3 regions of the Staphylococcus sp. 231237_7MaSpsaltlick genome follow, and region 1 is predicted to be linked to each of the others. Evidence: riboswitches for the same ligand, from Rfam matches in the RefSeq annotation. Region 1 holds a riboswitch; each other region holds the start of a gene.
The links. A riboswitch is a leader RNA that binds a small molecule or an ion and turns the genes downstream of it on or off. The one in region 1 is predicted to bind S-adenosylmethionine.
Positions count from the first base shown of each region.

Region 2: another riboswitch for S-adenosylmethionine. It lies ahead of ACF91D_RS06245 (methionine ABC transporter ATP-binding protein); the one in region 1 lies ahead of metX (homoserine O-acetyltransferase MetX).
Region 3: another riboswitch for S-adenosylmethionine. It lies ahead of ACF91D_RS16460 (Na+/H+ antiporter NhaC family protein); the one in region 1 lies ahead of metX (homoserine O-acetyltransferase MetX).

Region 1 covers NZ_JBICNX010000006.1:325,340-335,706, forward strand. Annotated here, with positions in the region: gene serS (serine--tRNA ligase) at 1-1,050, shown strand, start outside; gene ACF91D_RS14310 (AzlC family ABC transporter permease) at 1,559-2,254, shown strand; gene ACF91D_RS14315 (AzlD domain-containing protein) at 2,251-2,580, shown strand; SAM riboswitch class I at 2,675-2,780, shown strand; gene metX (homoserine O-acetyltransferase MetX) at 2,843-3,811, shown strand; gene ACF91D_RS14325 (DUF2232 domain-containing protein) at 4,150-5,076, shown strand; gene ACF91D_RS14330 (DHH family phosphoesterase) at 5,091-7,058, shown strand; gene rplI (50S ribosomal protein L9) at 7,055-7,501, shown strand; gene dnaB (replicative DNA helicase) at 7,532-8,932, shown strand; gene ACF91D_RS14345 (adenylosuccinate synthase) at 9,224-10,367, shown strand, end outside.
Region 2 covers NZ_JBICNX010000003.1:70,477-80,843, forward strand. Annotated here, with positions in the region: gene ACF91D_RS06235 (MetQ/NlpA family ABC transporter substrate-binding protein) at 1-744, opposite strand, end outside; gene ACF91D_RS06240 (methionine ABC transporter permease) at 767-1,462, opposite strand; gene ACF91D_RS06245 (methionine ABC transporter ATP-binding protein) at 1,455-2,480, opposite strand; SAM riboswitch class I at 2,564-2,671, opposite strand; gene ACF91D_RS06250 (thioredoxin family protein) at 2,727-3,026, opposite strand; gene ACF91D_RS06255 (toprim domain-containing protein) at 3,023-3,415, opposite strand; gene gcvH (glycine cleavage system protein GcvH) at 3,713-4,093, opposite strand; gene ACF91D_RS06265 (arsenate reductase family protein) at 4,268-4,621, opposite strand; gene ACF91D_RS06270 (thioredoxin family protein) at 4,764-5,084, shown strand; gene ACF91D_RS06275 (nitroreductase family protein) at 5,151-5,690, opposite strand; gene aroD (type I 3-dehydroquinate dehydratase) at 5,758-6,477, opposite strand; gene ACF91D_RS06285 (organic hydroperoxide resistance protein) at 6,806-7,231, shown strand; gene ACF91D_RS06290 (GNAT family N-acetyltransferase) at 8,188-8,715, shown strand; gene ACF91D_RS06295 (hypothetical protein) at 8,975-9,226, shown strand; gene ACF91D_RS06300 (CitMHS family transporter) at 9,808-10,367, shown strand, end outside.
Region 3 covers NZ_JBICNX010000008.1:81,931-92,297, reverse strand. Annotated here, with positions in the region: gene hutU (urocanate hydratase) at 1-3, shown strand, start outside; gene hutI (imidazolonepropionase) at 3-1,235, shown strand; gene ACF91D_RS16480 (SulP family inorganic anion transporter) at 1,583-2,695, shown strand; gene ACF91D_RS16475 (amidohydrolase) at 2,702-3,826, shown strand; gene ACF91D_RS16470 (SDR family oxidoreductase) at 3,910-4,791, shown strand; gene ACF91D_RS16465 (flavin reductase family protein) at 4,857-5,468, shown strand; SAM riboswitch class I at 5,610-5,708, shown strand; partial or broken gene ACF91D_RS16460 (Na+/H+ antiporter NhaC family protein) at 5,812-7,116, shown strand; gene ACF91D_RS16455 (SRPBCC family protein) at 7,361-7,867, shown strand; gene ACF91D_RS16450 (MurR/RpiR family transcriptional regulator) at 8,402-9,172, opposite strand; gene ACF91D_RS16445 (alpha-glucoside-specific PTS transporter subunit IIBC) at 9,371-10,367, shown strand, end outside.

The DNA of each region.
Region 1 (10,367 bases):
TTAGGTGATGAAATTAAGGTATTGGATGATACTTTAAACCAAGTTGATCAAGAATTAAATGATAAATTGTCACGCATTCCAAATGTAATTCAAGATGATGTACCTGAAGGTGCTTCAGATGAGGATAATGTTGAACTTAAACGTTGGGGAACACCTCGTGAATTTGACTTTGATGCAAAAGCACATTGGGATTTAGTAGAAGATTTAAAAATGGTTAACTTTGAACGTGCTGCAAAAGTATCAGGTGCCCGTTTCGTATTTTTAACAGGCGAAGGTGCGCAACTAGAACGTGCGTTAATGAACTATATGGTCACAAAGCATACAACACAACATGGTTATACTGAAATGATGGTGCCACAATTAGTAAATGCTGATTCAATGTATGGTACAGGTCAATTGCCTAAATTTGAAGAAGATTTATTTAAAGTTGAAAAGGAAGGTCTATACACAATTCCAACTGCGGAAGTACCATTAACGAACTACTACCGTAATGAAATTATTGGTCCAGATGAATTACCAGCGAAATTTACTGCACAGTCAGCATGTTACCGTAGTGAAGCAGGATCAGCAGGTAGAGACACACGTGGTTTAATTCGTTTGCATCAATTTGATAAAGTTGAAATGGTTCGCTTTGAAAAGCCAGAAGATTCATTTGAGGCATTAGAGGAAATGACAACACACGCTGAAGCAATTCTCGAAGAATTAGGCTTACCATATCGACGTGTAATCTTATGTACTGGAGACATTGGCTTTGGTTCAAGTAAGACATTTGATTTAGAAGTATGGTTACCAAGCTATAATGATTATAAAGAAATCAGTTCTTGTTCAAACATTACTGATTTCCAAGCAAGACGTGCGAATATTAGATTTAAACGTGATAAAAATGCCAAGCCAGAATTAGTACACACGTTAAATGGTAGTGGTTTAGCAGTAGGTAGAACCTTTGCTGCTATTGTCGAAAACTATCAAAATGAAGATGGTTCAGTAACTGTTCCAGAAGCTCTTGTTCCTTATATGGGTGGCAAGACTGTAATTAGACCAGTTAAATAATTAAAATGAAATAATAAATGAAACGTCGGAGATGTACAGTTTTCTGACAAATGAAAAGGCAATTTCTTTTGAGATTGCCTTTTTTATTTGTCATGATTTATACAATTTGCGTTTTGTCAGTATGGTGATTTAGCAATAAGACATATCGACCAAGCTTTTATATAGACGAACCACACTAATACAAAATATTGAACCAACTTTTGGTCTAGTTAGTTATTTTTTAAAATATAGGAACTAAGCAATTTTCCATTATCATAAGAGGGTAGGGGAGGTGTAATGATATAAAAAAGGTTAAAAATCAAACAAATAGTAGGGTTGTTAGACCTATTTCTGCCAGTTGGTCTAAATTAATTCGAGTCTATAAAATAATTTAAAATTGAAGGAATAGCAATGTTTTTAGACGGTGGTTTGTCTTACGTCACACATACCGAAGTCTAAAAGATATGGTTGTTTTTAAATGTTTGTAATAGAATGTGAATATCAAAATACATCAACAAGGGGTGAGATGATGAAAGAACATATCACATTTAAACAAGGCGTTAAAGAATGTATCCCCACTTTGTTAGGCTATGCTGGTGTTGGATTATCATTTGGAATTGTTGCTGTAGCCTCTGGCTTTAGTATTCTTGAAATTATATTATTGTGCTTAGTGATTTACGCTGGTGCTGCTCAATTTATAATTTGCACATTGGTCATCTCAGGGACACCCATAACGGCTATTGTACTTACAGCATTCATAGTTAACTCGAGAATGTTTTTATTAAGCATGACATTAGCTCCGAATTATAAAGATTATGGATTGTTAAATCGGTTAGGGCTTTCTTCGCTTATAACTGATGAGACATTTGGTGTAGCTATCACGCCACATTTAAAAGGTGAGAAGATAAATGATAGATGGCTACACGGTTTAAATATTACAGCGTATTTATTTTGGACAGTGTCATCTGTTGCAGGTGCTATATTTGGCAAATACATACAACATCCGGATGCTTTAGGGTTAGACTTTGCAATCACAGCAATGTTTATCTTTCTAGCGGTATCTCAATTTGAAGCGGTAAAGCGCTCACATATTAGAATTTACTTTGTCTTAATTATCTGTGTTGTAGTTATGATGTTGTTGTTCAGTTTATTTATGCCGTCATACTTAGCGATTATTTTAGCTTCAGTTGTTGCGGCAATGCTTGGGGTGGTGATGGATAAATGACGACTTCTCTACATATGCTTATTATCATTTTGTTGTGTGGGTTAGTTACATGGTTAACAAGGGTTATCCCTTTTATATTAATCACGAAAATACAGTTGTCTGAAAAGGTCGTCAAATGGCTCTCATTTATTCCAATTACACTATTCACGGCATTAATTATAGATGGCGTTATAGAGCAACATGACAATGGGCTTGGCTACACATTAAATTTCCCATTTATTATAACGATGATACCTACAATCTTAATTGCAGTTATCACACGTAGTCTAACCTTTACAATTATTGGGGGCATTTTAATAATGGCACTCTTAAGATGGCTATTTTAAATAATTCATTGATGTAAGAGTTAATATCCGTTAGAATGACAATAATTAGAAAATTATGACATCTTTTATATGAGATGCATATAAATAAAATAAAATCTTATTTCGAGAAGCAGAGGGACTTGGCCCGTTGAAGCTTCAGCAACCGGCTATATAAGATGTAGTACGGTGCTAATACCAACGAGATACTCGAATGATAAGTATAGTTAAACTTCTTACTTATTTTTAGAGTGAGGAGTTTTTTTATTTAAGTAGGAGGTAAAAAATGACAAATTATACGGTTGATACATTAGAATTGGGACCATTTACGACTGAATCTGGTGAAACGATAGCAAATTTGAAGTTACGCTATGAGCATGTGGGTTTTCAAGGGCAACCGCTTGTAGTAGTTTGCCATGCATTAACAGGCAATCATCTGACATATGGTACGAATGAAGATCCTGGATGGTGGCGTGAAATTATTGATGGTGGATACATGCCAATTCATGATTATCAGTTCTTAACATTTAATGTTATTGGTAGTCCATATGGTTCAAGTTCTGCACTCAATGATGTAGATTTTCCTAAACAATTAACGTTGAGAGATATTGTCAAAGCTATTGAACTAGGTATCGAAACACTAGGGTATCGAAAGATTAATATATTAATCGGTGGCTCTTTAGGTGGCATGCAGGCGATGGAACTTTTGTATAACCGTAAATTTGAAGTAGAGAAAGCAGTAATCCTAGCTGCTACTGATCGAACGTCATCTTATAGTCGTGCATTCAATGAAATCGCAAGACAGGCTATTCTGCTTGATAACAAAGAAGGAATGAGTATCGCAAGACAGTTAGGATTCTTAACCTATCGTTCATCAAAAAGTTATGACAAACGTTTCACACCTGATCAAGTAGTTGCGTATCAGAAACACCAAGGCGATAAATTTAAACAACATTTCGCGTCTGAGTGTTACTTAACACTGCTCGACGTCTTAGATAGCCATGATTTAGATAGAGGAAGAGATGACGTGGATGCTGTGTTTGGCTCACTTGATACAAAGGTCATGACAATGGGTTTCACCGATGATTTACTCTACCCAGATGATTTAGTTAAGGCAGTAGGAGAACGCTTTAAATACCATAAACATTTCTTTGTTCCTGATAATGTTGGGCACGATGGTTTCTTGCTTAATTTTAATGATTGGGCACCTAATTTATATCATTTCTTAAACTTATCTAAATTTAAACGTAAATAATATTGAGGTTATTGAATATTTATTGAAATATGGGCAGTGCATAATGACATCTGACTCGTTGTGAGTTGTTATTAGGCATTGCCCTTTTTGATTTTAAAAAAGTTGAAATAATAGATTCGAGAAGTATGGAATTTAGAAGGCAAAAAGCAATGATGGAATAATCATTAATCCATGTAATCAGTAATCTAGTTTGATAGAGACGATTTCTGAATTTGCAGTAAATCAAAGGGGATGTTAAAAGATGTTATCAGATCATTAATTCTTCTATATAAAATGGGTCGGTAAAATTGTGTAAAAGATTTAAATTGGTTAAAATGGTAGTTATAGTCAAAAATAGTATAGGAGTGGCGAACTTGTTTTCAAAAATATATCCTAAAGCAACTATTCTTAGCATAATTGCTTTCATAGTAGTAGCTTTAGCTTTACATATATTACCACCGCTAGGACTGGTACTCGCATTATTTGCTACGATACCAGGTATCATCTTATGGCACAAATCAAACGAGTCGTTTGGCTTAGCAGCGGTTATATCGGTTGTCTTAACAACATTATTAGGTAATATATTTGTGCTAAGTATATTGGTCCTCATTATTTTCTTGAGCTTTATCGTAGGCCAATTGTTAAAAGAACGTACGTCAAAAGAACGTATTTTATATGTTACAACTACATTTATGAGTATCGTTTCACTTATCGCGATTATGTTATTACAGACTTTTGATAAATTACCAAAAGCCTCTGCAATCATCAATCCAGTGAAACAACAAATGCATCAACTTATAACAGAGTCGGCAGTCTCCGGAGATTCTAAAATGATTCTTGAAGAAGGTTTCCGCCAATTTGCAGTACAATTACCGAGTTATATTGTGATTGCAGTTTTTCTACTTATATTGATTAATCTTATTATTACATTTCCAATCTTACGTAAATTCAAAGTTGCTACACCAATCTTCAAACCATTATATGCATGGCAGATGAAACGCTCGATATTAGTCATCTATATTATTGTGCTGTTTTGTGTTATGTTTGCTACCCAATCGGGTACTTTTCAAAGTGTCGTATTAAACTTTGAAATTGTGTTATCATTATGTATGTATATTCAAGGGTTGAGTGTTATTCACTTTTTTGGAAAAGCAAAATCAATGCCGCTTGCACTTACGATTATTTTAATGGTGATTGGGACAATATTAACGCCATTTACACATATCGTGGGACTCATTGGATTGGTAGATTTATGCTTTAACCTGAAAAGCATCATTAAAAAATGATTTGGGGTGGAAAAATGAACCGTCAATCCACTAAAAAAGCGTTGATTTTACCATTTATTATTTTGGCACTCACAGCAATCGCACTCGTTGTTGTTTGGTTTATCTTTAACCAATTAGTCGCAGGAATTGCGACCGTTGTTTTAGTGTTTGTCATCATAGCGACAGCCTGGATGGTAAGACAAGCTTTTCGGAAATTAGACTATTACGTCAATAATCTCAGTGGACATATTTCTGCAGGTAACAACATTGCTATTAAGACGTTACCTATCGGTATGATTATCTTAGATGAAAATGAAAACATAGAGTGGATGAACCAGTTTATGTCGGATCGTTTGAGTCGTAATGTGATTTCGGATCCAGTTAATGAAGTATATCCAAATATTTTAAAGCAATTAGAAAAAACACAAGAAGTAGAAATTGAAGAGAATGAATACCACTATCGTGTGCGTTATTCAGAAAGTGAACATGTATTGTATTTCTTCGATATAACTGAAGAAGTACAGACAAATGATTTATATGAAGAATCTAAACCAATTATCGCGACATTGTTCTTAGATAACTACGATGAAATTACACAGAATATGAATGATACACAGCGTTCTGAAATCAACTCGATGGTAACACGTGTAATCAGTAGATGGGCAGAGGAACATGATGTTTACTTTAAACGTTATAGTTCAGACCAATTTGTCGCTTATTTAAATCAACGTATTTTAAAGGAAATTGAAGATGCTAACTTTAGCATTTTAGGACAGCTCCGTGAGAAGAGTGTGGGTTATCGTGCTCAACTGACATTGAGTATTGGTGTCGGTGAAGGCTCTGAAAATCTTATCGACTTAGGTGAACTATCGCAATCCGGCTTAGATTTAGCACTTGGCCGTGGTGGTGACCAAGTTGCAATTAAAAATATGAACGGTAATGTACGTTTCTACGGTGGTAAGACTGACCCAATGGAAAAACGTACGCGTGTTAGAGCTCGAGTTATCTCACATGCCTTGAAAGATATCTTAATGGAAGGTGACAAAGTCATTATCATGGGTCATACACGACCTGATTTAGATGCAATCGGTGGTGCAATTGGTGTGTCACGCTTTGCAATGATGAATAACTTAGATGCCTACATAGTATTGAATGAATCAGATATCGATCCAACCTTACGACGTGTAATGGAAGCGGTCAATGAAAAGCCTGAACTTAAAGAGCGATTTATTACTTCTGATGAAGCATGGGATATCATGACCTCTAAGACAACGCTTGTTGTAGTCGATACACATAAACCAGAGATGGTACTAGATGAAAACATTCTAAACAAGGCCAATCGTAAAGTGGTTATTGATCACCATAGACGTGGTGAAAGCTTTATCTCTAGCCCGTTACTAGTGTATATGGAACCATATGCAAGTTCTACTGCAGAGTTAGTGACAGAATTATTAGAATATCAACCAACTGAGCAACGTTTAACACGTCTCGAATCGACAATTATGTTTGCCGGTATCATCGTTGACACACGTAACTTTACGTTGCGTACAGGTTCTAGAACCTTTGATGCAGCAAGTTATTTAAGAGCGCATGGTGCGGATACAATTCTGACACAGCATTTCTTGAAAGATGATATCGACACATATATTAATAGAACTGAATTGATTCAAACAGTTAAGTTACAAGACAATGGTGTTGCCATCGCACATGGTTCGGAAGATAAAATTTATCATCCCGTCACGGTTGCACAAGCTGCCGATGAGCTGTTAAGTTTAGATGGCGTAGATGCTTCTTATGTAGTAGCCAAACGTGAAGATGACGTCGTCGGTATGTCTGCCCGTTCTTTAGGTGCAGTTAACGTTCAATTAACGATGGAAGCCTTAGGTGGTGGCGGTCACTTAACAAACGCTGCAACACAAATTAAAGGTGTAACTGTAGAAGAAGCAATCGATCAACTTCAAGAAGCAATAACAGAACAAATGAGTAGGAGTGAGAATACATGAAAGTAATATTCACACAAGACGTTAAAGGTAAAGGTAAAAAAGGCGAAGTTAAAGAAGTACCAGTAGGCTACGCAAATAACTTCTTATTGAAGAAAAATTACGCAATTGAAGCAACACCAGGAAACTTAAAACAATTAGAACAAAAGAATAAAGCAGCAGAAGCTGAACGCCAACAAGAAATTGAAGACGCTAAAAAGCTAAAAGAACAATTAACTGAAATCGAAGTTAAAGTATCAGCTAAAACAGGTGAAGGTGGTAAATTGTTCGGTTCTGTAAGTACAAAGCAAATCGCACAAGCCTTACTAGACCAACACAATATCAAAATTGATAAACGTAAAATGGATCTACCAAGCGGTATCCACGCGTTAGGTTATACCAACGTACCTGTGAAGCTAGACAAAGAAGTAGAAGGTACAATTCGTGTGCACACAGTTGAACAATAATAACGAATTGAAATATGAGGTGTAATCGTAATGGATGGAATGTATGAACAAAATCAAATGCCGCACAGCAATGAGGCTGAACAGTCTGTATTAGGTGCCATTATCATAGATCCAGAATTGATTAACACAACTCAGGAAGTCTTACTTCCTGAGTCATTTTATAGAGGCGCACATCAACACATCTTTAGAGCGATGATGAACCTCAACGAAGATAATAAAGATATAGATGTCGTAACAATCATGGATCAATTGTCACAAGAAGGGCGATTGAATGAAGCGGGTGGTCCGCAGTATCTTGCCGAGCTATCCAGTAGCGTTCCGACCACTCGAAACATACAATACTATACAGAAATTGTGTTTAAGCATGCTACCAAACGAAAGTTAATACAAACTGCAGATAGTATTGCGAATGATGGTTATAATGACGAACTTGAATTAGATGCAATTTTAAATGATGCAGAAAGAAGAATCTTAGAACTATCATCTTCACGTGAAAGTGATGGTTTTAAAGATATACGTGATGTACTTGGTGAAGTATATGAAAATGCCGAAGTATTAGATCAAAACAGTGGTCAAACACCTGGTGTCCCGACAGGTTATCGTGACCTAGACCAGATGACTGCAGGGTTTAATCGCAGCGATTTAATTATTTTAGCGGCACGTCCATCAGTTGGTAAGACTGCCTTCGCACTGAATATCGCGCAGAAAGTTGCGACACATGAAGATCATTATTCAGTTGGAATCTTTTCACTCGAGATGGGTGCCGATCAATTGGCCACACGTATGATTTGTAGCTCAGGTAACGTAGACTCGAACCGCTTAAGAACAGGTTCAATGACCGAAGAGGACTGGAATCGATTTACGATTGCCGTTGGTAAACTATCAAGAACGAAGATATTTATCGATGATACACCAGGGATTCGTATTACCGATATACGTTCAAAATGTCGCCGTCTCAAACAAGAACACGGCTTAGATATGATTGTAATTGACTATTTACAATTAATTTCCGGTAGTGGTTCACGATTTTCAGATAATCGTCAACAAGAAGTATCTGAAATATCGCGTACATTAAAGGCGATTGCCAGAGAACTTGAATGTCCGGTTATTGCGTTGAGTCAGTTATCACGTGGTGTTGAACAACGACAAGATAAACGTCCAATGATGAGTGATATTCGTGAATCTGGTTCGATAGAGCAAGATGCCGATATCGTAGCCTTTTTATATCGTGATGATTACTATAATCGTGGCGAGGATGAAGACGACGATGACGATGCAAACTTTGAACCACAGACAAATGATGAAAACGGTGAAATAGAAATTATAATTGCCAAGCAACGTAACGGCCCAACGGGTACCGTGAAATTACACTTTATGAAGCAATATAATAAATTTACCGACATCGATTACGCCCATGCAGAAATGGGCTAACAAAATTTTATAAAAAATATTTTCCCGTACGATAAATTAGTTTTGTTCTTAATCGTACGGTTTTTGTTTGTATTTATTCATATTAAAGTTATGGAAGTATGTGTCGTAAAATATTAAAAATGATAGTTGAAACCTTGGTATTACTATGATTAAGCTATATAGAAATAAAATTACTTGCAACAAAGAATTTTGAAAATTACAAAAAATCAATGTTCGATTTTTGTTTGCATTATAACTATGCTATTGGTAGAATACTTAGTGGTTAATTGAGAAAAACTTGGAGGTGCTCATATGTCATCAATCGTAGTCGTTGGGACACAATGGGGAGACGAAGGTAAAGGTAAAATCACAGATTTCTTAGCAGAACAAGCAGACGTTATTGCACGTTTTTCAGGCGGTAATAACGCAGGCCACACAATTAAATTTGGTGGAGAAACGTACAAATTGCACTTAGTACCATCTGGTATTTTCTATAAAGAAAAACTTGCAGTCATCGGTAACGGTGTTGTAGTAGATCCAGTTGCTTTATTAAAAGAGTTAGACGGTTTAAATGAAAGAGGTATTTCTACAGATAATTTACGTATTTCTAATCGTGCTCAAGTTATTTTACCTTATCACTTAAAACAAGATGAATATGAAGAAGAACGCCGCGGAGATAATAAAATCGGCACAACTAAAAAAGGTATCGGTCCTGCTTATGTAGACAAAGCACAACGTATCGGTATTCGTGTTGCTGATTTATTAGATAAAGAAACATTTGAAAAATTATTAAAAGAGAATATTGAATACAAAGATGCATATTTCAAAGGTATGTTTGGTAAATCATGTCCTTCATTTGATGAAATTTTCGAAGCATATTATGCTGCGGGACAACGTTTAGCATCATTCGTAACAGATACAGCAAAAGTATTAGATGATGCATTTGTCGCAGACGAAAAGGTATTATTCGAAGGTGCACAAGGCGTTATGTTAGATATTGACCATGGTACATACCCATTTGTTACTTCTAGTAATCCAGTTGCAGGTAACGTAACTGTAGGTGGCGGTGTTGGTCCAACATTCGTATCAAAAGTAATTGGCGTATGTAAAGCCTATACATCACGTGTTGGTGACGGCCCATTCCCAACTGAATTATTTGATGAAGATGGACATCATATCCGTGAAGTTGGCCGCGAATATGGTACAACAACAGGACGTCCACGTCGTGTGGGTTGGTTTGACTCTGTTGTATTACGTCATTCACGCCGTGCAAGTGGTATCACAGATTTATCTATCAACTCTATTGACGTATTAACAGGTCTTGAAAATGTTAAGATTTGTACTGCATACGAATTAGATGGAGAAGAAATCACTGAATACCCAGCAAACTTAAAGGACTTACAACGTTGTAAACCAATCTTTGAAACATTACCAGGTTGGACAGAAGATGTCACAA
Region 2 (10,367 bases), on a different contig from region 1:
TACTTCCATTAATGCTTTGATTTTCTTATCGTCTTTATGTCCTTCTTTAACTGCGATTAAGTTAGCATATGGATTATCTTTTGCTTTCTCAACAACAATTGAATCTTTTTGTGGACTTAATTTTTGATCGATAGCAAAGTTTGAGTTAATAATTACAGCATCTGCTTTTTGGTTTTGATAGATCTTAGGTAAGTATTCTGCAGATTGTTTGTTGTTAAATTTAATATCTTTTTTGTTTTCAGTGATATCTTTAAATGTTGCGTCTTCAGGTTTTACACCTTTTTTCAATTTGATTAAACCTTCATCAACGAAGAATTTTAAGAATCTACCTTCTTCAGCTGGGTTGTTTGATACGTAAACTGTTGCACCTTTTGGTAAGTCTTTTAAGCTTTTATATTTTTTAGAATATACAGCCATTGGTTCTAAGTGTACGTTACCAGCAGATTCAATTTTATAACCTTTGTCTTTTTTATCTGTTTTTAAATATGGTGTATGTTGGAAGAAGTTTGCATCCAATTCACCTTTATTTAATAATTTATTTGGCGTAGTGTAGTCGTTAATTGTTTTAATCTTTAAGTTATAACCTTTGTCTTTAAGTAATGGTTTAGCCTTTTCCAAAATTTCTGCATGTGGCGCTGGTGATGCTCCAACTGTAATGGTCTTATCTTTCCCGCCGCCATTACCACAAGCTGCTAAAACAAGTGCAAGAACTAAAACCGAAGCAAAACTAAATAATTTTTTCATATCGTTAAGTCTCCTTTTAATTTTATCTCTTATCTATCTTATTTGTAGCCCAATCACCAATAAATTGAATGATAAAGACAATAATAAGTATTAAAATAGTTGAAACTAAAATGACATCATTTTGGTTTCGGGTAAATCCAGTTAAATATGCCAAGTTACCTAACCCACCTGCACCAATAACTCCGGCAATTGCCGTTGAACCAACTAATGCGATGGCAGTAACCGTAATACCTGAGATTAATGCTGGCATTGCTTCAGGAATTAATACCTTTTTAACTACAGTCCAAGTATTTGCACCCATTGACCATGCTGCCTCGATAACACCTTTGTCGATTTCTTTAAATGCAATTTCGACTAATCGTGCATAGAATGGTGCAGCACCGATAATTAGTGCTGGTAAAGCACCAGTAGGTCCACTAATTGTTCCAAGTACTAAGCTTGTAAAAGGAATTAATAGTAATATCAAGATAATGAATGGTATCGCTCTGAACAAGTTAACAATGAACGATACAATATTATAAAATATTCTAGCTGCCTTCGAATCACTTTTAGCAGATAAGAATAATAACACACCTAAAATCAAACCAAAGATAAATGCAAATATCGTAGAAACAATTGTCATATACAATGTCTCGTATGTTGCAATCCAAACCTCACTCCATTGAACATTTGGCATTGTAATCATTTCTTGGAGTATGTCACTAAATGAATTACCCATGCTTTAACACCTCCAATGAAACATGTTGCGCTTCTAAATCATTTTTGAACTTTTCGAACTTTTCTGAATCTAATGACGGTAAATGTAATACCAAGAATCCGATGGAACCGTCTTTAGAATGTTTGATATTGGCTTCTAATATATTCACATCAATATCATGTGTTTTTGTAATATATGAGATAAGTGGTTCAGTCGTATTATTACCTGTAAAGTTTAAACGTACGATATACGAATTATCATCAATATGTACTAAATCAGTAATAGACTCATCAAAATCATCATTTAGATCATCTTTGACAAAACGTTTTGTCACATCGTGTTGTGGGTTTTCAAAGACAGATGTTACTGCACCTTGTTCAATTACTCGGCCATTTTCCATCACGGCTACTTCATCACATATGCGTCTAATGACTTGCATTTCATGTGTAATGATCACAATTGTTAAATTACGTTGTTCCTTGATTTTCAACAGCAAATCTAAGATTTCATCTGTTGTTTGGGGGTCAAGTGCACTCGTTGCTTCATCACATAGTAATACATTCGGCTCATTAGCCAATGCTCTTGCTATACCAACACGTTGTTTCTGACCACCAGATAGTTCTGACGGATAAGCGTCCTCTCTACCTTTCAATCCTACTAGCTCCACTAGTTCTAGTGCACGTTGTTTCGCTTCTGATCTTGAAACACCTGCAATTTCTAATGGAAACGTAATATTATTTAAAACCGTTCTTGACCATAGTAAGTTAAAATGTTGAAATATCATGCTCACTTTTTGACGTTTTTTACGTAATTCTGATTTTGATAGTTTCCCTATAGTATCGCCATCAATGATAACGTCTCCTGAAGTAGGCTGTTCGAGATTATTTAAGAGTCTGATTAAAGTACTCTTTCCTGCACCAGAAAAACCAACTACCCCAAAGATTGAGCCTGATTGAATGCTTAAATCAACATGATCTACAGCAAGTACGTCTTGTTTCTTAGTTTTGTACCTTTTCACTATTTGATTTAACTCAATCATCATAGTTGCCTCCTTGTATTGCTCTATCAATTAAAAAATGCTTTCCCTTGTTCACCGAAGAATAGAGAAAGCATTTGCCGCTTCTCTCATCTCCAAAAGTCCAATAAGACTTTTTGTGAATTGGCACCATTTCTGTTACAGACGGTTGCCGGGCTTCGTAGGGCACATCCCTCCACCTCTCGTGATAAGAGTTTCATTTATTTAATTATCAATAATCCTACCATCGCACTAGAGATTCGTCAATAACTATTTTAAATTTTCTAATAAATAAGGTACCGACTGAAATGCGTAAATACGCTTTATCTCTTGTCCTTTTGACATGACTAATAGTACGGGTACAGATTGAATTTCGTGCTTTTGGCTATATTCTGGATAAAAATTCAAATCCACTTTCGTAATTGGTAATTGTAAGATTTCATTAGCGATGTCTAACATTCGTTCAGATATTTTACATGTTCCACACGTAGGTGTATAGCCAAACACCAGTGATTTCTCTTTATCATCGTGTTCATGTATATCGACACGCGTTTCTTTTGCTACGTTCATGTTAATAAACTAACCCTTTCAGCTATATAATCTATTTGAGCCTTTGCCATGCTCTCTTCATCCTTTACTTTAAATCCATTTTTTTCTAGGACTCGTGAGAGATATGGCTTTGGACATTTTGCAACTTCACAATATTGTTTATCAATTCTAATATGATGACTTTCACTTAAATAACGTTTAAACCATTTACGGATTTTTTCACCTTCATTATCTGAATCAACAAGTATATGCACTTGTTTTCCATATAATGATTCAATCATTGCATCTAATTTATCAACGCCCATTGTACCATTCGTACAAATAATTTCAATTGGCTGATCTATAACTTGCTTTACCCTCTTCTTGTCGGACTTCCCCTCGACAATGATTACTTGGTTCAGTATCGTCATGATATCCACCCTCTAAATGTTGATAGTTATTCTCTTCTATTAAGTTTTTCACATTAGTTAATAAGCATAAACATTATTTACATTTTTATCATGTAACCTTTGCACACTCTAGATAAATGTGACTATAACTTAATTGTTCACATTTAATTATTGCATCTATTTTATGCATTACCACGGCATATAACATCTTCTTTTTATATTGTTAAAGATTATTCATCCCCTTAATATAATTTGCACTATTTTTACATATAAAAATAAAACTCCCAGATTCAAAGGATCAAGGAGTTTCAGTCATGTTTATTCACCAATCATTTCAGAATATTGTTCTGCTGATAATAAATCTTCTAATTGGCTTTCATCACTTAATTCAATTTTAATCATCCATGCTTTTTCATATGGTGATTCATTTACAAACTCAGGGCTATCCTCTAACTCATCATTTGAGCTAAGTACTTTACCTGAAAGTGGTGCATATAATTCAGAAACAGTTTTTACAGATTCAACACTACCAAAAGTGTCGCCTTCATTAATTTCATCATCAACTTCTGGTAATTCAACGAATACGATATCTCCTAATTCGTTTTGAGCGTATTCAGTAATACCAATTGTTGCTGTATTTCCTTCAACTTTTACCCATTCATGTTCTTTAGAATATTTTAATTCGTTTGGTACTGCCACGAGTATCCCCTCCTAAATGTTATTACATATTCATGATGCCATATGAAAGGTATTAGGGCAACTATAAAGTGGGATAACATTGCACCTTCAACCGTTTTTCGCTCATTTTTATAAAGCGTTTTCATTTTTTGTAAATTTATTATGCTTTACTTGATTGCCATGACTAATATTGTCTTATAACCAAACTTGTTTATATTCGTCTTCTTTAAAGCCAACAGTCACTTTATCACCAGATACAGCAAGTGGTCGTTTAACTAGCATACCGTTTGAAGCTAGTAAATCTAGTTTTTCATCATCTGTTAAATCATTTATCTTATCTTTGAGACCTAACTCTCTGTATTTTGCGCCATGCGTATTGAAAAGTTTATTAATTTCAATATCTGTTCCAGCTAAAATTTCTTTAAATTCACTCTTAGTAGGTGTGTGTTGTACAATATCAATTGGTTCAAAGCTAACGCCATAGTCTTTTAAGAATTTTGCTGCTTTTTTACATGTTGTACAATTAGGATACTGGTAAAATTTTATCATTATTCTGTACCTCCTATGTCTAGTTATCACTAATATATCAAATTTATTCATAAAACGCTCTAATTATTAAGCTAATTTTTTTTATTAGAATTATAATTTCGCTATAATAGTATTACTAATCTATCAAAAAGGAGAATTAATTATGCAACCTATTAATACAACTGATCAATTTAAAGAGACAATTCAAAGTGATCAACCAGTCATTGTTAAATTCGAAGCAGGCTGGTGCCCTGATTGTAAAGCTATGGATATGTGGATTGATCCAATAACTGAAAAATATAATGATTACCAATGGTTTACAGTTAACAGAGATGAATTAGAAGATGTAGCTGCAGACAATGAAGTGATGGGAATTCCAAGTCTACTCGTATTTAAAGATGGAAATAAATTAGCACACTTACATTCTGCAAATGCTAAATCACCAGAACAAGTTGAATCTTTCTTAGCAGAAACATTTAAATAATAAATTAAGGAGTGAGACTAAAATCTATTGATATAGACTTCTTGGTCTCACTCCTTTTTTAATGGGCTAAAACTTTTCAATTATATTTTCGGTATGTCGTGGTCTATAATTCATTTTATCTTCTAAGTCAGTTAAATATAAAAATCCTAGTAAACGTTCGTTTTCCTGAATATTAAATAGAGCTTGGACTTCTTTGTCAAAAATATAAGGCGGCGTCTTCCAACATGTACCTATTCCTGCTTCATGCAACAATAGCATTAAATTTTGTACATAAGCACCAAACGCCAAATGATCTTCTAAACCTTCTAATTGATGAGGGTCTTCCTTTAAAATCAAGACCAACATACCACCTAAATTAGTAACGACTTGATAGTGATCTTCTTGCTTTTTCGGTTTATCATGAAACGCAATTTGAGTTAGTTGTTTACTCATATTTCCCAATCTATCTTTAGCAACGTGAATCACTCTCCACGGTTCCCTGTGTCCATGGTTAGGTGCATCAGCAGCCTTTTTAATCGCATCATATAATGCATCTTCATCTATAGTCATATCTCTCTTAAAGATTTTTACACTTCTACGTTGTGAAATAGCCTCTTGCAGTTCCATAGTTATATCGCCCTTTCTCTATTGATAACTATTATCAATTATAATGTAGAATGACGATATTTTCAAATTACTCATATAGATTCAACTGTGCTCTCAATGTTTCAACATGAATTTGACCAGGTGCTTTCGGTGTATCCAAACAACCATAGGAAACTACTCCACCAAATACACCTTGCGCAGTCCTTGAAACAATACCTAATTTAGACATTGATATGCCAATCACCTTTTCTGATACTGTATCAGCGGTTTCAGAAACCACTTCTAACAAGCGTAGCACATCCATCTTGTCATGTGGCATCACAGCAACCTTGATATAGCTTGGTGACAATTGATGCATTTTAAAATATAAATGCTTTAATTCTTCTATAGGCGGCGTTTGTTTGAAATCATGATATGACAATACAGTTTCCACACCTTGTGATTCCACATCATTTACAAGTGCTATGAATAAATCTCTGTTAACAGACTTGTCAAATTCAATATCTAGTAAATCAACACCATTGACATTGCTAATATTGAATAACAATTGTCTATAATTATCATCTTCAAGTGTTCCTGCACCACCTTGTGATTGCGTTCTATAAGTCACCAATAATCGTTTATTGATATTCAACTCTTTTATTGACTCAATAGTTTGCTCCAATAATTCATTATTGTACGCTTGCCACTGATCTATGCGCAATTCAATAATTTCAAATGAGTCACTATACAGTTTTAATTGTTGTAGTGTTTCTTCAGTTATTTTGTTTTCTGGAGCTATCGTCACAGCAATATCGACTTTTGTCATTATATGTACTCCCTTTGTAAGATAATTAAAATTATTGTATAACAAATTTTGAAAATAACACAATGCCAAGTTATTATTTTCAGCAGAATCAGCAATACATAACACATTTACTGCGCTATTCATTTCACACCACGATAAAGTTATTTATTACAACCAGTCCCGTTACATAACCTGAGTCATTTCTGCCTATAATACACTCCAATTTGATGGTATATGCATATTGCATCAAGCATATTAAAATTTATTTTATAATGAAAACGAATTCCTATGGTTTAAATTTTATACAATGGGTAGACATAAGAATAAAGACCTTAAGGAGGTATTTTAAATGGCAGTAAAATATGAAACGAAAGCAACAAATACAGGTGGACGTAATGGACACGTTCAAACTGATGACAAAGCAATTGACGTAGCGGTAATTCCACCAGCTCAAGCTGATGCTGAAAAGGGTACAAATCCTGAACAATTATTCGCAGCAGGTTATGCGTCATGCTTTAATGGTGCATTTGATTTAATTTTAAAACAAAATAAAGTTCGTGGTGCAGAACCAGAAGTAACTTTAACAGTCCGTTTAGAAGACGATCCTGAAGCAGAAAGTCCAAAATTAAGCGTCTCAATAGATGCAAAAGTGAAAGATGTATTATCACAAGAAGATGCTGAAAAGTATTTACAAGATGCACACGACTTTTGCCCATATTCAAAAGCAACACGTGGCAATATTGATGTAGATTTAAGTGTTGAAGTAGTAAAATAAGCACTTAATATAAAATACAAAGCGTCTAAGAAACAAATTTCTTGGACAACGATAAGAAGGCAATTTCTATTGAAATCATATAGAAATTGCCTTTTTAATATTCATTTAGAATGATAAGACATCGTTCCACGATGATGTTTGAATTCATTTTTTTATTGTCAGAGATTATTTCAACGATTGTATTAACATAGCATGACATATCATTTAAAGAAATATGTATTGAAATTGCCATTGGCAGCATAAGTTGAAACATGTCATGACCTTTATATTTAAGACACCTTGTTCATTTAACTTAGTAGTGATTATCAAATTATATGAAAAGGCCTTATTTTATTAAGTATATTTTAATTTGAATTTTTATTGGAACGACGTATTTTGGCGAGACTCCTGAGGGAACAGGACAAGCTGAAGACTACAGGCTGAAGCTGTCCCCTAGGAAAGCGAGCCAACAATACATAATATAAAATAAATAGCACTCAGATAAATTAAATTCAATTATCTGAGTGCTATTTTTCTAGGATTTTTGTCCCAAAATCTTTTTTGTTTAAATCTTGATTTCTTTTTATAAATCATCAAATAAATATTAGAATCTGTCGTCTTTATCATTTAAGATAAAATAAGTAATTAAAACCAAAAAAGCAATCAGGACAAGAACGATTAGCGAAACAACTATTGTGATAATTGACGTCACAATCTTTGCCCTCTCTTTCAAATATGTATCTCACCACATTATATCATAATTTTTATATATAAATGAGTTCTAAAAAAATTCAACTAATTAAATTTACACATTTTATAATTGATAGATTATTTTATATTCAAATTAAACGTACTACTAACTTTTCATAAAAAATCAAAAATAGTATTGCTCAAATAAATTTTTTCCTTTAATATTATAATAAAATTATCAAAATATTGATTTAAGTTTTTACTTCAAATATTTAGGGGGCCTTTTAATGAGAAACGTTCGTTATTTGACAGTTGAAGATTTATCGATTTATTATTCGCTTTTATTGCAAGGCATCCATAAAAAACTTGAAGTATACGCGTGGAAATACCAGAATGAACACTGCATATCAAAAAATGTACTCACCGATATTCTAGATATAAATAACAATCATCATAACGTAATTGGTGTGTTTGAAGGTAGTGAATTAGTTGGTGCCGCGACTTTAATTCATGATCAATCTTATGGATTAACTCACAAAGCGATCATAGAAAATTTATGCGCTAACGGCTCAGATCATGAAGAAAAAGAGCAAATCGCAGAACTATTGATGGAACATTTATTTCAAATTTGTAGAGAAAAGAAAATTGAAATATTATTAACTTCTTTAATTTCTAACAATATTAGTGGCAAAGTATTTTTTAGCCAGTTGAATTTTGAAACACTTGTACTAGAACATCATGCTAGAAAATATGGTGAGCGTTATGTTGATGAACATTGGCTAATCTATAATTTTTTAGAGAACGAACAAGAATAATTAAATAATTGAACCGTACTACATTGTTGTATCGTATAAAATTTATATAATTTAAGGAAATTGACGTCTCTTTTCTGTATTGAGCAGTTTAAATGATCCTACATACATTTCAAACCTTTTATAAAACTTTTTTATAATTACTTGCAATTACATTTAGAACCAAATATCATTTTTAGTGAGTACGTATAACACTTTTATTTAAGTTAAAATTGAGTAGATATTTTCATTCATCTTTTAAATATTGAGAGGACTGAACAAGTTGAAATATGCAACAACATTATTGTCATTATTTTTATCATTAATTACACTTGCCACACCATTACTCGTTGTAAATAAAATATTAGATGGTAATTTATCAATCATTGCAGGCGGTTTATTTATATTAGGTGTATTGTTAATCAATATTTACGCATGTTTACGCGGTGATCGTATTGCTAACATATTTGCAATGTGTGTGAGTATTTTCTCTTTCATATTATTGTCATTCCCATTATGGAATTCGTTAATTTAATAATTAACACAGTTTCATTTATTTAATACATAATGTATTCATATCAAAATAAAAGCTGACATTTTTAATAGCTTAAAACAAAAATTTAAGAAGAAAGCCAATCCTTTACAATGATTCAATCAATCTATAGGGTTGGCTTTTTCTATATTATTAACGGCTTAATATATTATTCGCTGAAATAAGAAATAGTTCAATTCTCTTTGCCCATAATGCTCATTCTACTCTCTTTGGTATTTTAAATATTGTTAAACATTCATCTGCACTGATTATAAAAATATGCTACCTCCATATAATTCTATTGGTTTCAATCCATTTATCATCAGCTATAATTTGAATGCTGCCTCCCCTATTAGCTGTCTATATAACTAATTTTCATAACTACCTATTTAAAAAATGAGTAATAATGAATTTCCCCAAGAATCCTCCTCTCAATAGTATAAATTTAGCTAATAATTATTTTTGAAATATTGTAGTTATATTAACAATTCTTAATTTAAATAAATTTTTTCAATTTTATAGCAATTTTAATTTTAAAAATATTCTGAAAGCGCTATAATGATAAAAATAAGGGGGATTAAAATATGAATTTAGCTATTTTAGGTTTCGTCATGATTATTATCTTTATGATACTTATTATGACACGTAAAATGTCAGCCTTAATTGCGTTAATTGTTATTCCAACAATTTTTGCACTTATCGGCGGATTCTATGCGGGCATAGGCAAGTTCATGCTTGAAGGAATAGAAACTGTAGCACCAACTGGTATTATGCTTACTTTTGCTATTTTGTATTTCGGGGTTATGATTGATGCTGGTTTATTTGAACCTGTTATTAATCAAATTATAAAAGTTGTTAAGGGGGATCCTGTAAAAATTGCATTTGGAACCGTCATACTTGCTTCAATGGTTGCATTAGATGGCGATGGAACTACAACTTTTATTATAACCGTTACCGCAATGATGCCTTTATATAAGAAAATTGGCATGAGTCTTTACACACTTTCGACTTTAGCACTGTTATCTATCGGTGTTATGAATATGTTACCTTGGGGTGGACCTACTGCGAGAGCAATTTCTTCATTACAAGTAACAACGGAAGAAGTATTTATACCTATTATTCCAGCTATGGTTGCAGGTATAGT
Region 3 (10,367 bases), on a different contig from region 1:
TAATGAACGATTTAATTATCCAAAACATAAAACAGTTAATTTTACCGAAATCTACGGATAGACCTTTAAAAGGAGCAGAATTAAATGAATTAGAAATCATTGAAAATGGTACAGTCGTTATCAATGATGGAAAGGTTGTTTATTCTGGTTCACATACAGATGAATATGAAGCTAATGAAACAATAGATGCCACTGGTAAAGTAGTATCGCCAGCATTAGTAGAAGCACATACACACTTAGTTCATGGTGGATCAAGAGAACATGAGATGTCATTAAAACGACAAGGTGTTTCTTATTTAGAGATTTTAGAGCAAGGTGGCGGAATCTTATCAACAGTTGAAGCTACACGCAATGCCACGGAAGATGAATTATTTGAAAAGGCTGAGAAAAATCTATTAACAATGATTCAGCATGGTGTGTTAGCTGTCGAAAGTAAAAGTGGTTACGGTTTAGATAAGGAAAATGAATTAAAGCAATTAAAAGTTTCAAATCGACTTGCTGAGAAATATAACTTAGATATGAAACACACATTCCTTGGACCACATGCGGTACCTAAAGATGCTGAATCAAATCAAGCATTCTTACAAGAAATGATTGACTTATTACCGGAAGTTAAAAGTTATGCAGACTTCGCAGATATATTCTGTGAAACAGGCGTATTTACTGTAGAAGAATCTAAAAAATATATGCAAGCAGCTAAAGAGCAAGGCTTTGCTGTGAAGATTCATGCCGATGAAATAGATCCATTAGGTGGTTTAGAATTAGCAATTGATGAAGGTGCGATTTCTGCAGATCACCTTGTTGCATCTAGTGAAGAAGGCAAAGCTAAATTAAGAGATAGTGATACGGTAGCGGTGTTATTACCAGGAACTACTTTCTATTTAGATAAAGAACAATATGCAGATGCGCGCGGTATGATTGATAATAATGGCGCAATTGCAATTGCTACTGATTTTAATCCTGGCAGTTGTGTAACGAATAACTTACAGTTAGTTATGTCTATCGCGGCATTAAAATTAAAATTATCACCAAATGAAATTTGGAATGCTGTTACGGTAAACGCAGCAAAAGCAATTGATGTTGATGCTGGTACAATTAATAAAGGTGATAAAGCAAATATTGTTGTTTGGGATGCACCAAACCATGAATATATTCCGTATCATTATGGCGTAAACCATGCTCAAAAAGTTATTAAAGATGGTAAGGTCATTGTAGATAATTCATTTGAATTATAATACGTTAAGACAGTTTAGACATTCATTTCACAATGTTTCAGTTTGTTAGATTGTCTAACTTGAAAGTAATTTTTGAAGCATGAATTTTATAATGAAATAAATATGCGAATTAATGGGGCGACGAAATCTGTTTGTAAGATTAATAGATTCACGTCCCATTTTTTGTTTTTTGAGATTTTTAAAATATTTAATACATCATTAATGTAACGGTAAAAAATTACAAATCAGAGTTTATTAAATATTTTGACAATTATGATAATATGGATGCAAGGGGGATAGGAGGTGCGCAACGTATGGAAAAAAATACTTATCTCACACAATGAACGCATAATTTAAAGCATAATGTATTGGTTGGTATACTATTAGCATTGTCATTAATACCTGGTGCAATTGCTTTTTCATTTATTGCTGGTGTGAGTCCTTCTATTGGATTAATGAGTACAGGTATTATTATGATTGTCATAAGTATTGTCGGCGATCGTTCATTAATGATATCAGCTCCAAGCAGTGGTGTTTCACTGATAGTTGCCCCTTTGGTTTCGGATTCCGGATTAGTCGGTCTAATTATGGCAACGTTTATCATGGGACTAACTCAAATTATATTTGGTTTATGTCGAATGAATCGGCTTATTGATATCGTACCTCAAGGTGTTGTAATTGGCTTTATGAATGCGTTAGGTATAATATTATTATCATCTCAATTAGAGCATATTTTTCCATCTACAATAACGACATATGGTATCGTAGTTGTTTCGTTTGTGATGATTTGGGTGTTACCCAAAATTACAAATCAAATTCCATCCCCTTTGATAACGATAGTGGTAATGTCTATCGTTACTTGGCTATTCCAATTAAATAGTGAATTAGTGAAAGATATCTCTATGGTTCAACTCGATTTCAATTTATTTGTTATGTGTGATCATATAATGAATCGCCAATTATGGTTGACTGCATTGATTTATGGTATTGCGATGGCTATAGTTGCAACAATTCAAAACGCACTTACCGAGCAAGTGTTAGATCAACTTACGAAAGTTGAAAGTGATGTGAGCAAGGAATCTATAGGTCAAGGGATTGCCAATATTATCACGAGTTTCTTAGGTGGATATGGTGGAAGTGCACTTGTAGGTCAATCGCGATTCAATATTGCTATGGGTGGCAGTTCTAGAGTGTCTTCATTAATTACTGGAAGCTTTTTATTGCTCAGTATCTATCTGTTTGGGTCATTATTGATTCAAATCCCTATGGCAGTATTAGCAACTGTACTGATAACCATTGCATTTAGCACATTTGATAGAAGAACGATTGCATATATAAAGCAAGCGCCAGTGTTGCATGGAAGCACAGTTTGCTTAACAATATGTATTATTTTAGTTACGAACAATTTGGCAATGGGAGTAATTGTAGTAACGCTTTGTTACTATTTAATAAAAAATGTAATAAATAAAGAAAGGACGTGACATAACATGCCACAATATGAAGATTATATAAATTGGAGAAGAACGTTTCATCAGTATCCTGAATTATCAGAGTATGAATATGAAACGACGAAAAGGTTGCGTCGTATATTAGAATCATATGATATAACAATTTTAGATTTACCATTAGAAACGGGTTTAGTCGCGGAAATCGGTCAAGGAGATTCATTTGTAGCAGTAAGAACAGACATTGATGCTTTACCAATTAATGAACAAGTAGAGAATGAATTTGCTTCTACAAATGAAGGCGTAATGCATGCATGTGGTCATGATATACATATGGCAAGTATCTTGGCCGTAGCAACTCGTTTGAAGGAAGTAGAGTCAGATTTAAATGGAAGAGTAAGATTTATTTTCCAACCAGCAGAAGAATTAGGTTATGGAGCGTTTTATATTACAGATACCAAAGCGATTGATGGTGCTAAAGCAGTATTAGGTTATCATAACTATCCTACATTAGATATTGGCGAGTTTGCAGTGAAATCGGGTGTTATCACATCATCAGTGGATCGTTTTGAATATAAGATAAAGGGAACAGGTGCACATGCAGCAAAACCTGAACAAGGGAATGATCCTGTCATTGTATTAGGTCAATTGATAAATAGTGTACAATCTATTGTCAGTCGTAATATGTCAGCATTTGACAATGCTGTCGTAACAATTGGTGAGGTTTCAAGCGGTAATACTTGGAATGTTATTGCTGATCATGCCTATGTACAAGGTACGGTAAGAAGCTTTGACGAAGATAAAAGAAATGAAATTGAACAACGATTAAAAGCAATTGGCGATGGATTAGCCAAAGCCTTTAATGTTGAAATAGAAACAATCTACCACCGTCTCCCTGGTGCTGTCGTTAATGATGAAAAATTGACAAATGACGCCATTACCGTTGCAAAAGAAGTAGGTTACAACGTAAGTATTATGGACGAACCGTTAACAATTGGCGAGGATTTTTCTGGATTCTCTCAACAATACCCAAGCGTATTTGTCTTTATTGGCTCAAACAGTGAATATGATTTACATCATCCGAAGTATGATCCGGATGAGCGTATTTTAGAAAAGGTACCAGATTATTTTGTTACTTTTGTACAAAAGCTATTAAATGAAGTTTAATTATAATTAGTGCTATTTTGTATTAATCAGAAACATATTGGGTATTGAATATATAAGTAAAATGTATTAAGGAGTGTTTACTTATGTCTGCTCAAGATCCTAGAAAGAAATTTTCAAACAAAGATTTTCCAAAGCAAGAACAACCTGTTCCTGGACTACAACAACAATTAGATCCTCAACCAGATTGTGGAGAATCATCATATACAGGCCATCATAGATTAGAAGGTTATAAAATGTTAGTAACTGGTGGTGATTCTGCAATAGGTCGTGCTGCTGCAATTGCGTATGCAAAAGAAGGTGCCGATGTTGCAATTAATTACCTCCCTGATGAACAAGTCGATGCTGAAGAAGTGAAACAGGTAATTGAAGCTGCTGGCAGTAAAGCAGTGCTTATACCGGGTGATATTCGAAATGAACAATTTAACTATGACTTGGTTGCACAGGCACATCAAGAATTAGGTGGATTGGACAATGTGACGTTAGTCGCTGGTCATCAGCAATATCGAGAAAGTATCAAAGGCTTTGATACAGCTTCCTTTACAGAAACCTTTGAAACGAATGTTTATCCTATATTTTGGACAGTACAAAAGGCGATAGATTATTTAAAACCCGGAGCAACGATTACATTGACATCTTCTGTTCAAGGTTATAATCCAAGTCCAATATTGCATGATTATGCTGCAACCAAAGCGGCAATCATTTCATTGACCAAAAGTTTATCTGAAGAATTAGGTGAACAAGGTATACGTGTTAATTGTGTTGCACCTGGTCCATTCTGGTCACCGTTACAAATCTCAGGAGGACAACCTCAATCGAAGATACCGACCTTTGGTCAAAAGTCAGTACTTGGACGTGCAGGTCAACCTGTTGAGTTAGCAGGTGTATATGTCCATCTCGCAGCTGAAGAATCTAGCTATACAACTGGTCAAGTGTATGGTGTTACAGGCGGAACCCAAATAGATTAAACAACAAAAAGTTAGAAAATCTGGAAGTTGATTTTCTAACTTTTTATTTATGAGGAGTAGAACAAATGAAAAAATTCGAAGCAGCAAAGTTAACAAAGCAACAAAACTATAAGTTATTGAGTGGTAGTGTTATCCCAAGACCCATTGCATTTGTAACATCACAAGATGACAAGGGCATGCTCAATGCAGCCCCTTTTAGTTTCTTTAATGTGGTCAATAGTGCGCCACCGATGATTATGCTATCAACAACTCGAACGGCAGGCAAAAGGAAGGATACTTCCTTAAATATCGAAGCAACTGAAGCATTTGTTGTGCATATAACAGATGAAGCTACTGTAGAACAAATTAATCGTACAGCAGCTCCAATTGCAAGGTCATTGAATGAATTAGAACGAACAGACTTAACATGCGTTGATTCTGATATCGTATCTGTACCTGGGATTGAACAAGCTAAGATACGCTTAGAGTGTAAATTGGATAGAATTATTCCCTTAGGTGATAAACAAGAGGGATCTGATTTAATTATTGGAGAAGTTGTGATGTTTCATATTGATGATACAGTTTATATAGAACCGCATAAGATTGATTCTAAAGCATTAGGAGCTGTGAGTCGGTTAGCTGGAAATAATTATGCGAATCTTGGACAATCTTTTATCATTGAACGTCCAACAGAATAGTAATGCACATGTTACATCATCAATGTCTACTCTGTAGTTGTTTATTAAAGGAATAAGTTTGACAAAGTTCAGATTAAATATTAATATTTAGCAGTATTTGACGTTAACATTCAAGAGTTCTTGTAGTAAAAAAATAAAACATACTTATCAAGAGAAGTGGAGGGACTGGCCCTATGATACTTCGGCAACATGTAAAAGCGTGTGCCAAATCCAGTAGCAACTATTGCTAGAAGATAAGGAGCTTAAATTAACTCTTTTCTTCAAATGGATGAAAAGAGTTTTTAATTTTTATAAGATATTAAACCGTTAAATCATAATTGATATCAAAGGAAGTAGGTTGAATATGAAAGAGCAGTATAAAGGCAATGCTTGGGCATTGATTCCTTTAATCGTCTTTGTGGCGATGTTTCTAGGTGTTGGTATAGCGACGGGTGATTTCACGACAATGCCATTAAACGTTGCAATTATTGTGGCCTCTATCATTGGCTTGTTATAAAATAGAAAAGAATCGTTTCAACAGAAAGTTGAAATATTCACGAAAGGTGCAGGACACTCTAACATTGTGTTAATGATGTTGATTTTCCTATTGGCTGGTGCCTTTTCACAAACAACGGAAGATATGGGTGGTGTAAAATCCACTGTTAATCTAGGTTTATCAATTATTCCAGAAAATTTAATCATAGTAGGCTTATTTATTATTTGTATGTTTGTGTCTGTTTCTATGGGTACATCTGTAGGAACAGTTGCTGCAATCGCACCTGTAGGCTTCGGATTGAGTCAAGCAACAGATGTATCAACGGCGATTACAATGGCTACAGTTGTAGGTGGTGCGATGTTTGGTGATAATCTATCGATGATTTCTGATACGACAATTGCCGCAGTACGCACACAAAAGACAAAAATGAGTGACAAATTTAAAGTAAATATAAAAATAGTACTTCCTGGGGCAATACTGACTATTATTGCACTATGGTTTTTAACAAATGGTGCACATATCGATGCGACTAAAAATTATGATTATAATATAATTAAAGTTATACCATATTTATTGGTACTTATACTGGCATTAGTAGGAATTAATGTAATCATTGTCTTAATTGGTGGTACTTTACTATCTGCGATTATAGGATTGGTTGATCATTCATTTGGCTGGAAAGGGCTATTAAGTTCAATATCAAAAGGTATTGTCGGCATGGAAGATATTGCAATTATTGCATTGTTAATTGGTGGTTTAGTTGCGTTGATTCAACATAATGGAGGCATTACGTGGTTATTAAATTTTGTGCGTAATAGAGTTAAATCGAAACGTGGAGCAGAACTGGGTATTGCCGGATTGGTAAGTGCTGCAGATATTGCTACAGCGAATAATACGATTTCTATACTTATGGCCGGTCCTTTAGCTAAAGACATCGCTGATGAATACGATGTCGATCCTCGAAAGTCGGCAAGTATTTTAGATATGTTTGCTAGTTGTTTCCAAGGGCTTTTACCTTATAGTCCACAAGTTATAGCAGCTGCTGGCGTTGCATCCATATCACCATTTGATTTAGTTCCATACGCTATTTATCCGGCGTTATTAGGTGTCTGTGGTTTAGTAGCAATTTTCTTTAGATTACCGAGATTAGATAAGAAAAAGCGTAAAGCATAGCTAGATTGTTAGATTCACATGCTAATGTTTAATTGTATATTTTAAATTAATGTATAATAAACAATAACGTTATTTACTAACTTTAAATTCTGTAAATAGATGTAATGAAAATAGAAATACTAAGTAAGTGTAATAAATATTTAGATTTATATTTGTTTAACTTAATCGAAATAAAAGGATTATTGTTTAGAACTTACCTAGAATGAGTTAAAATATCCTTAAGAGTGAAAGTAGGTGAACAATCGTGGCAAGATATAATATTGAAAATGAAAATGTTGAGATACAACTTGAACGATTATTTAAAGTCGAGCCTGAATTATTATATCAAGCGTGGACAGATCAACGTTTTTTAAAGCAATGGTTTATGACATCTGAGCGAACGAATAAAACAATACAGGTTGATGCAAATCAGAATGGAACGTATAAAATTGTCGACGTTAGAAAAGGTAAGGAAAATATAGTCCAAGGAAGCTTTATCACATTAACACCTTACGAATATATTGTAATGACAATAGGCATGCCTGAACTGAGTGATTCTGAAGATACTATAGAAGTAGAAATATTTGAACGCGAACCAGGCATCACACAAATGGTATTTACGTATAATGCTGTAGTACCAAGAGAAAGAAGATTTACAACATTAGAATATAAACAAAAGAAAAAAGAGTATCATGATTCTACTGCCCATGGCTTTGAAATGTTATTTGATAAGTTACAAATCGCATTAGAAGATTTTGAAGCAGAAATGTAATTAATCTTAGTAGGTTAAAGTGCTTTATTAAAATATATTGGAGAGTCATTACTCATTTTCTAAATAAGATGTCTAGAGATTTAAAACTCTGACTAATAAATTAAGGTGATTTCTATTGCAATAATAATAGAAATCACCTTTTTTATAGAAAAGAAAAAAGAGTATCATGACATAAATACAAATAAGTAAATCGTTTTTTAGTGTATATGAGATTGTGTGCGAGACTCCTAAGGGAACAGGACAAGCTGAAGACTACAGGCTGAAGCCGTCCCCTAGGAAAGCGAGCAAAGTAATAAAAAAAGAATGACAAAATGAAAATAAGTAAAGAAAAAAGCGTATTATGACATAATACAAATAAGTAAATCGTTTTTTAGTGTATATGAGATTGTGTGCGAGACTCCTAAGGGAACAGGACAAGCTGAAGACTACAGGCTGAAGCTGTCCCCTAGGAAAGCGAGCAAAACAATCTTTTAAAAAAATACCAACCCGAAAGACGCATTCAATCTTGGGTTGGCATGCCATTTTTAGATTAGCTTAAATCTGAATCTGTAATTCACCATTTTCAATTCTCTCATTATATTTACGTAATAATGTCTCGAAAAAGATATGATAACTAATAAAACTTGAATAATCAGTGCCATCTTGAAGGAAAAAAGTATTACTAGACACGTAAATATTATAATTTGCCTTTTGAGCTAACGAGTTATCTTTTAAATTTGTAATAGAAATAAAGTAATGATGACGCAAACGTAGCAAATTCGTAATACCTTCTAACTGTTTAGATTCTCCAGATAATGAAATAATAAAGAACAAGTCTTTCGACGTTGTTTTATTTAAAATCATCTTGAATTCATGGGGATCATGCAAAACAATAATATTCTTATGCACAGTAAGTAAGATACGCTGCGCTTCTTGTGCGACATTCATTTGGGCTAATCCAGTACCGTAGAGATAGATAGTATCAGCTTGATTTATTTTATTAGTTACGAGTTTAAAATCAATGCGATCTAAATAATTAAAGGTATTTGTAATTTCTTGTTTGAAATTGTCAATAGAGTCTGTCGTTAATGCATGAGTTTGTTCACTTTCGAATTTTAAGTAAGACTTAAAGTCACTATACCCATCAAAGCCTAATTTTCTAGCAAAACGATGTATCGTCGCATTGGAAGCATGTGTTGCTTGCGCTAATTCTTGAATCTTCATCGATTTACATGCTTCGATATGAGTATTAATATATTGTGCGATATGTAAATCATTGTCATTCAACTTATTAAAGTTGCTATTTATACGTTCATCTAAAAAAATAGTATCACCCCATTTTTTGAAAATATTTTCGTGTTATGAAAATATAATCTGATTATATAAAATTATTCGATTTATCGTCAAACTATTGTTTATATGTAAGCGGTTACTATATGATGTAAGAAAGTTAAATATTGAAAGGTATGCAAGTCAAGATAAAAAGTAACAATAGATTTTATTTTGACGGTAGGAGGGATGTAAATGAATGCAATAAAACGATTTGGTAGTGCTATGATTGTGCCTGTATTGATGTTTGCATTTTTTGGTATAGTCTTAGGTTTTGCTACTTTATTTAAAAATCCGGCTATTATGGGAAGTATTGCTAAGGATGGAACAACATGGTTTAAAATTTGGTCCGTGATTGAAGCGGGTGGTTGGACTATTTTCAATCACATGGAAATTGTTTTCGTAGTAGGTTTGCCACTCTCTTTAGCTAAAAAAGCACCTGGGCATGCAGCACTTGCAGCATTAATGGGTTATTTGATGTTTAATACATTTATAAATGCAATTTTAACGCAATGGCCACATACATTTGGTGCCAACTTAGAAAAAGGTGTTGAAAACGTTACTGGTCTAAAAGCTATTGCAGGTATTGAAACATTAGATACAAATATTCTAGGTGGTATTATCATTTCAAGTATTATTACCTGGATACATAATAGATATTACAGTAAGAGGCTGCCAGAAATGCTAGGTGTATTCCAAGGATTGACTTTTGTTGTTACAATATCATTCTTTGTTATGTTACCTGTAGCATTAATCACTTGTATTGTATGGCCAACAGTTCAAAATGGTATTTCATCATTACAAGGATTTATTATTGGTTCAGGATATATAGGCGTATGGCTCTACCATTTCTTAGAAAGAGTATTAATTCCTACTGGGTTACACCATTTTATTTATGCACCTATTGAAGTAGGTCCAGTCGTAGTGAATCATGGATTGAAAGCAGAATGGTTTGAACATGTAAATGACTTTGCTAGAAGCACGAAACCATTAAAAGAACAATTCCCATATGGATTTATGCTTCAAGGGAATGGTAAGGTCTTTGGTGCAATTGGTATTGCGTTAGCAATGTATTCAACGACACCTAAAGAAAATAAGAAAAAGATTGCAGCATTGTTAATTCCAGCAACATTAACTGCTGTAGTTGTAGGTATTACTGAACCATTAGAATTTACATTCTTATTTATTGCAC